Regions from separate parts of the Pantoea sp. NSTU24 genome, predicted to be linked through region 2. Evidence: predicted binding sites of a transcription regulator. Region 2 holds the regulator's gene; each other region holds the start of a gene.
What was found. Region 2 encodes PhoB, which activates phosphate uptake and scavenging genes when phosphate is short. Its sites were predicted from a motif close to CTGTCATAAAACTGNCNNAT; they were not measured.

Region 1 (2,269 bases), 2.8 Mb from region 2:
TTGAACATCATGGTACGGGAGGCGTTGGTGTAGTCGGTGATATGTACACGGCCCTGCGTCATTTTCCAGACCAGCCAGGTATCCACGGTGCCGAACAGCAGCTCGCCGCGTTTTGCACGTTCGCGCGCGCCCTCAACGTGATCCAGAATCCACTTCACTTTGGTGCCGGAGAAGTAGGGGTTAATCACCAGGCCAGTGGTGTGCTGGATATACTCTTCCAGGCCTTCTTTCTTCAGTTTGTTACAGTAGTCTGCGGTGCGCGGATCCTGCCAGACGATAGCGTTATAGATCGGCTTACCGGTCTCTTTTTCCCAGACAATCGCGGTTTCACGCTGGTTTGTGATGCCGATGGCGGCAATCTCATCGGAGCGGATGTCGGCATGTGCCAGCACTTCTACCAGCGTCGAACTTTGCGACGCCCAGATATCCATCGGGTCATGCTCAACCCAGCCCGCTTTCGGGTAGATCTGGGTGAATTCGCGCTGCGATACCGCGACGATATTGGAGTCGTGATCGAGGATCACGGCGCGTGAACTGGTCGTGCCCTGATCGAGCGCGACAATATACTTTTTATCTGTTGTGGTAGTCATAAATTCAGTCCTGATGATAAAAGGTGAAACTTACGCTTTACGCTGCTGAGCACGTGCAACGGGTTTTTCTGCCGGGGCGTTTGCAGGTGCTGCAGCACCTGGCAGGTAGCGACCAATCAGCGTGCGATATCCCACTGCTCCCAGGCAGGCTCCGACCAGCGGGCCAAAAACAGGGACCAGGAAGTAAGGAATATCTTTACCACCGGTGAAAGCCACGTTACCCCAGCCTGCGATGAAGGCGAACAGCTTTGGTCCGAAATCACGAGCCGGGTTCAGGGCGAAGCCGGTCAGTGGACCCATTGAGCCGCCGATAACAGCAACCAGCAGACCAATCAGCAGCGGCGCCATCGGGCCACGCGGAACGCCGTTACCATCGTCGGTCAGCGCCATAATCACCGCCATCAGTACAGCGGTGATGACTATTTCGACCAGGAACGCCTGACCGACGCTGATGTGTGGATTAGGATAGGTAGAGAAGATGCCCGCCAGATCCAGACTCTGAACGGTGCCGCGCACCATCTGATGACTCTGCTCGTAATCGAAAAAGAGGCTGTAGTAAAGACCATAAACCAGCGCGGCCGCGCAGAATGCACCCGCGACCTGCGCCAGAATGTAGGGCAGAACTTTACGGCCGTCGAAGCTGGCGAACAGGCAGAGCGCGATGGTTACAGCAGGGTTCAGGTGCGCGCCCGACACGCCTGCAGTAAGATACACAGCCATTGAGACGGCTAAGCCCCAGATAATGCAGATTTCCCACTGACCGAAAGCGGCACCGGCGAGTTTCAGAGCAGCTACACAGCCTGCGCCAAAGAAGATTATCAAGCCGGTCCCCAGAAATTCGGCAATACACTGACCTTTGAGCGTGTTAGTTGTCTGACTCATAATAGTGGTTCCTGAAGCGAGGTTAAATTTTATCAGTTTTTGTTCTCAGTCCATGAGTCACCCAGCTTTGATGTAGGGCTGATGTGAATTTATCGTTAACGAACATAAACGAGAAATAGCGAAATCATTTTTTGTGTACTGTGTCATAAAAATGCGCGATTTCGCGTATTCCGGCTTTCTTTAACCACAATTCGCGCCTTGTAGCGGCTTGATCGGGCCTCAGTCAGCAGGCCACCACCACAAGCGCCACCCGGATTCAGGGATTGACTGAAAAGTGTTACAGACTGCGCTCACGGTGGCCACGTTGCTGGACTTGCGGGGTGAGGCTACATACAATCGGGACAACGTTGCTGGCTTAAGCTGGCATCATCAACGCCTTGCAGGAATTTAGGAGAGGTCAGAACGATGTCATTTGAAGTGTTTGAGAAACTGGAAGCGAAAGTACAGCAGGCGATTGATACCATCACCCTGTTGCAGATGGAAATCGAAGAGCTGAAAGAGCAGAACAACTCACTGCGTAACGATGCGCAACAGGTCGCGGGCAACCACGATGCGCTGATGCGTGAAAATCAGCACCTGAAAGAAGAACAGCATGTGTGGCAGGAACGTCTGCGTGCCCTGCTGGGAAAAATGGAAGAGGTTTGAAGCCTCAGCTGACGTGAAAAACGGGTGCTCTGGCACCCGTTTTCATTGGCGCGCTATTCGATATCCAGCGCATCTTCTGACAGAATGATACCGGTATTGTCAGCATAGAGATGGTCGCCGGAGAAGAAAGTGACGCCGCCGAAATTGACGCG
Region 2 (2,269 bases):
TATCAATTCGCGTGCCTGCTGGCGTGTGATTGACGGCGTTGTAAACCAGATTGGAGATGGCGCTGCGCAGCTGCTCATCGTTGCCGAACACCTTAAGGTGAGGATCGGTATGGAAATGAATCTCGTGGCGTCCGCCGCTCAGCGTTGCCGCCTCATGCTGCAGCAGTTTCAGCATCACCGGCACATCCACCTTCTCTTTCAGATCGATGGCCGGCGCGGCCTCGATACGTGACAGCGTCAGCAACTGCTTAACCAGACTGTCCATCCGCCGTGTCTGCTCCGACATAGTGTGTAGCGCCTTGCTGCGTGAAGGCTCGCTCATCACCGCGTCATTCATCATTTCCAGATAGCCCTGCAGCACCGTGAGCGGTGTGCGCAATTCATGGCTGACGTTGGCAAAGAAGTTGCGCCGGGCCCCTTCCAGCTGATGCATCTGCGTGACGTCGCGCGCCACCAGCAGCCACTGCCCCTCGCTGTAGGGCATCACGCGAAATTCCATGTGCAGTTTGTTGTTGAGTACCAGCGTCAGCGGCTTATCAAAATCACGCTGACGGAGGTAGCGTGAGAATTCCGGATAACGCAGAAGGTTGAGGATATTCTGGCCATTATCTTCCGGCCAGCGCAGGCCAAGATGCTGCTGCGCCAGTCCATTGCACCAGAAAATGGTCCCCTCTTCGGTGGTCAGAATCACGGCATCCGGCAACGACTCGGCCCCGCTGCGGAAGCGCTTAATCAGATTACCCAGTTCACGCCGCCGCCGCCGGTTTCGCAGCTGCATCTGATAGAGGCCATAAAACAGCGGCTCCCAGCTGGCACGCCCGGTGGGCGGCGTCATGGTCCGGTCAAGCCACAGCCAGTGCGACAGCCGCATGAGATTGTGAAAATGCCACAACAGCACCGTCAGCACGCTCAGCAGCAGCCACCAGGACAGACCGCCGAACAGCAGGCCCAGCAGCAGCCCGGGCAGGCAGGCCAGCAGCAGTTCTGCGAGTAATCTCTTCCAGGAGAGGCGTTCCAGCACGGTAACAGCTCCGTTTAGTAGCGGGCAGAGAAACGATACCCTGTTCCACGAACGGTTTGTACCATGCGATCGTGGCCGGAGACTTCCAGCGCTTTACGTAAACGGCGAATATGAACATCGACCGTGCGATCTTCCACATAGACATTGGTCCCCCAGACATGGTTGAGCAGCTGTTCGCGGCTGTAAACCCGTTCCGGGTGGGTCATAAAGAAGTGCAGCAGCTTATATTCGGTGGGGCCCATCTCCAGTGGCGTGCTTTCGGACATGACGCGATGTGAAGAGGGATCCAGACTAAGCCCCTGTATTTCAATCACCTCTTCCACGGCCATTGGCGAAATACGCCGCATCACCGCTTTAATTCGCGCCATCAGCTCTTTCGGTGAAAACGGCTTGGTGATGTAATCATCGGCGCCCACTTCCAGCCCGCGAACCCGATCTTCCTCTTCGCCGCGCGCAGTGAGCATCATCACCGGGATATCGCGCGTCATCGCTTCGCGTTTCAGGTGTTTGATAAACTGGATACCACTGCCGCCAGGTAACATCCAGTCCAGCAAAATCAGGTCGGGCCAGGGTTCAATCAGCTTGCCCACGGCGCTGTCATAATCTTCCGCCTCAATCGGCTGATAGTCGTTCTGCTCCAGAACAAAACACAACATTTCGCGGATGGGGGCTTCATCCTCCACAACCAGAATGCGCTTAGCCATTATTACTCCTGCAGATTATGACGGCTGTCACTGAGATTCGCGGCGCCATTATGCGTCAGTTTTGTGACACTTTTATGAAAAACATAACCTGCCTGTAACCTGCTTGAAAATCATTTATGACAGGGCCACGACATTTTTTTGCTTTGGCCGCAGAGCCCGTATAATCGCCGGGCGAATCACAACGGCAGGGATTTATCATGCGCATTATTCATACTGCGGACTGGCATCTGGGGCAGTTCTTCTATAACAAAAGCCGGGCGGCGGAACATCAGGCGTTTCTCGACTGGCTGTTGATCCAGATTGAACAGCATCAGGTGGATGCGCTGATTATCGCGGGCGATCTGTTCGACACCGGAACGCCGCCCAGCTATGCCCGCGAGATGTTCAACCGCTTTGTGGTGGCGCTGCAGCCCACGGGCTGCCAGCTGGTCGTGCTGGCGGGCAACCACGACTCCGTGGCCACGCTGAATGAGTCGCGTGAACTGCTCGCCTGCCTTAATACGCGGGTGATCGCCACGCCGCAGGAAAATGACGACGTGCTGCT
Region 3 (2,269 bases), 2.9 Mb from region 2:
GAAAGAGCTGGGCTACCTGGGATCGCTGGCGGTCTGCAACGTGGCGGGTTCATCCCTGGTGCGCGAGTCTGACCTGGCGCTGATGACCAAAGCGGGCACCGAAATCGGCGTCGCCTCCACCAAAGCTTTTACCACGCAGCTCGCAGTGCTGCTGATGCTGGTGGCGAAACTGGGCCGGTTGAAAGGGATGTCTGCCGACACCGAGCATGAGATCGTGCATGCGCTGCAGGCGCTGCCGAGCCGCATTGAGCAGATGCTGGCGCAGGATAAGCTGATTGAGAATCTGGCCGAAGGCTTCTCCGACAAGCATCACGCGCTGTTCCTGGGCCGTGGCGATCAGTATCCGATCGCGATGGAAGGGGCGCTGAAGCTCAAGGAGATCTCCTACATTCATGCAGAGGCCTACGCTGCAGGCGAGCTGAAACATGGCCCGCTGGCACTGATCGATGCCGATATGCCGGTGATCGTGGTAGCCCCTAACAACGAACTGCTGGAAAAGCTCAAGTCCAACATCGAAGAGGTGCGCGCGCGTGGTGGTCTGCTCTACGTCTTTGCGGACCAGGATGCGGGCTTCAGCGACAGCGACGGGATGAAGATTATCCCGCTGCCACATGTGGAAGAGGTGATTGCGCCAATCTTCTACACCGTGCCGTTGCAGTTACTCTCCTATCACGTCGCCCTGATTAAAGGCACCGACGTCGACCAGCCACGTAACCTGGCTAAATCGGTTACCGTGGAATAAAAAAGTGGGCCCCGTCGTGGGCCCGCTTCATTTCAGCGCACTGTCATATAACTGTCATATTTCGTACATTTCACTGTCATCAAACTGTCCTATTTTCCCTCCTGCAGCAATCACTGACTCTTACTAAAACGGCCCCGAGCCTGACTTTTCTCCCCTGGAGGGAACATGACACTGATGCGTAGCACCGTAGCCCGACTCCTCGCCACCACTTTCGCTGTAAGCGCGGTCTCTGCTTTTGCGGCAACCGATCTCACTGGCGCAGGCGGGACGTTCCCGGCGCCGGTTTATGCCAAGTGGGCAGCAGAATATCAGCAAGCCACCGGTAGCAAAATTAACTACCAGGGTATCGGTTCATCTGGCGGCGTGAAACAGATCATCGCCAAAACCGTGGATTTCGGTGCGTCAGATGCACCGATGAAAGAGGAAGACCTGCAGAAAAATGGCCTGTTCCAGTTCCCGACCGTAATCGGTGGCGTGGTGCTGGCGGTTAACCTGCCGGGCATCAAGTCAGGTCAGCTGACGCTGGATGGCAAAACCGTGGGTGATATCTACCTCGGCACCATCAAAAAGTGGAACGACCCGGCGATTGCGAAACTCAACCCGGGTGTGAAACTGCCGGAAACCAACATCAACGTGGTACGCCGCGCTGACGGTTCAGGCACCTCCTTCGTCTTCACCAGCTATCTGGCGAAAGTGAACGAAGAGTGGAACAGCAAAATTGGTAAAGGCAACACCGTTAACTGGCCGGTCGGTCTGGGCGGTAAAGGCAATGACGGCGTCGCCGCCTTCGTTCAGCGTCTGCCGGGTTCCATCGGCTATGTGGAATACGCCTACGCCAAACAGAACAACCTGACCTACACCAGACTGATGGATGCCGATGGCAAAGCGGTCGCGCCGAGCGAAACCAGCTTCAGCAATGCGGCGAAAGGCGCTGACTGGAGCAAATCGTTCGCACAGGATCTGACCTTCCAGAAGGGAACGGATGCCTGGCCTATCTCCTCAACCACCTTCATCCTGATCTACAAAGATCAGGCGAATGCGGCCAAGGGCGCCGAAGTGCTGAAGTTCTTTGACTGGGCGTACAAAAGCGGCAGCAAAACGGCCACCGCGCTGGATTACGCTGCGCTGCCGGATAGCGTGACCGAACAGATTCGCGCCGCCTGGAAAGCCAACATCAAAGACAGTTCTGGTAAAGCGCTGTATCAGTAATGGACCGACCCTGACCGGACACTGCGCCGGTCAATCCTGCGGGCGGCGTGATGCCGCCCTGATAACTTCTGAAGACCGAGACTTTTATGGCTGCAACGAAGCCGGCATTCAAAGCCCCAGGCAAACAGGGTGACAGAATTTTTGGCGCGCTGGTCAGGCTAGCGGCGCTGATTGTCCTGTTACTGATGGGCGGCATTATCGTCTCCCTGATCATCTCCTCGTGGCCCAGCATCCAGAAATTTGGTTTCGCCTTTTTGTGGACCAAAACCTGGGATGCGCCCAACGAACAGTTTGGCGCACTGGTACCGATCTACGGCA

Region 1: a site for PhoB is predicted at 1,613-1,632, ahead of ACLHDD_RS14940 (MIP/aquaporin family protein). Genes of this name have one in related genera too.
Region 3: a site for PhoB is predicted at 783-802, ahead of pstS (phosphate ABC transporter substrate-binding protein PstS). Genes of this name have one in related genera too.

The regions. Positions count from the first base shown of each region.
Region 1 is NZ_JBKIWZ010000001.1:3,130,679-3,132,947, reverse strand. Features, by position in the region: gene glpK (glycerol kinase GlpK) at 1-590, opposite strand, end outside; gene ACLHDD_RS14940 (MIP/aquaporin family protein) at 621-1,472, opposite strand; gene zapB (cell division protein ZapB) at 1,878-2,117, shown strand; gene rraA (ribonuclease E activity regulator RraA) at 2,171-2,269, opposite strand, start outside.
Region 2 is NZ_JBKIWZ010000001.1:314,732-317,000, reverse strand. Features, by position in the region: gene phoR (phosphate regulon sensor histidine kinase PhoR) at 1-1,021, opposite strand, end outside; gene phoB (phosphate response regulator transcription factor PhoB) at 1,036-1,725, opposite strand; gene sbcD (exonuclease subunit SbcD) at 1,923-2,269, shown strand, end outside.
Region 3 is NZ_JBKIWZ010000001.1:3,256,591-3,258,859, forward strand. Features, by position in the region: gene glmS (glutamine--fructose-6-phosphate transaminase (isomerizing)) at 1-742, shown strand, start outside; gene pstS (phosphate ABC transporter substrate-binding protein PstS) at 908-1,951, shown strand; gene pstC (phosphate ABC transporter permease PstC) at 2,038-2,269, shown strand, end outside.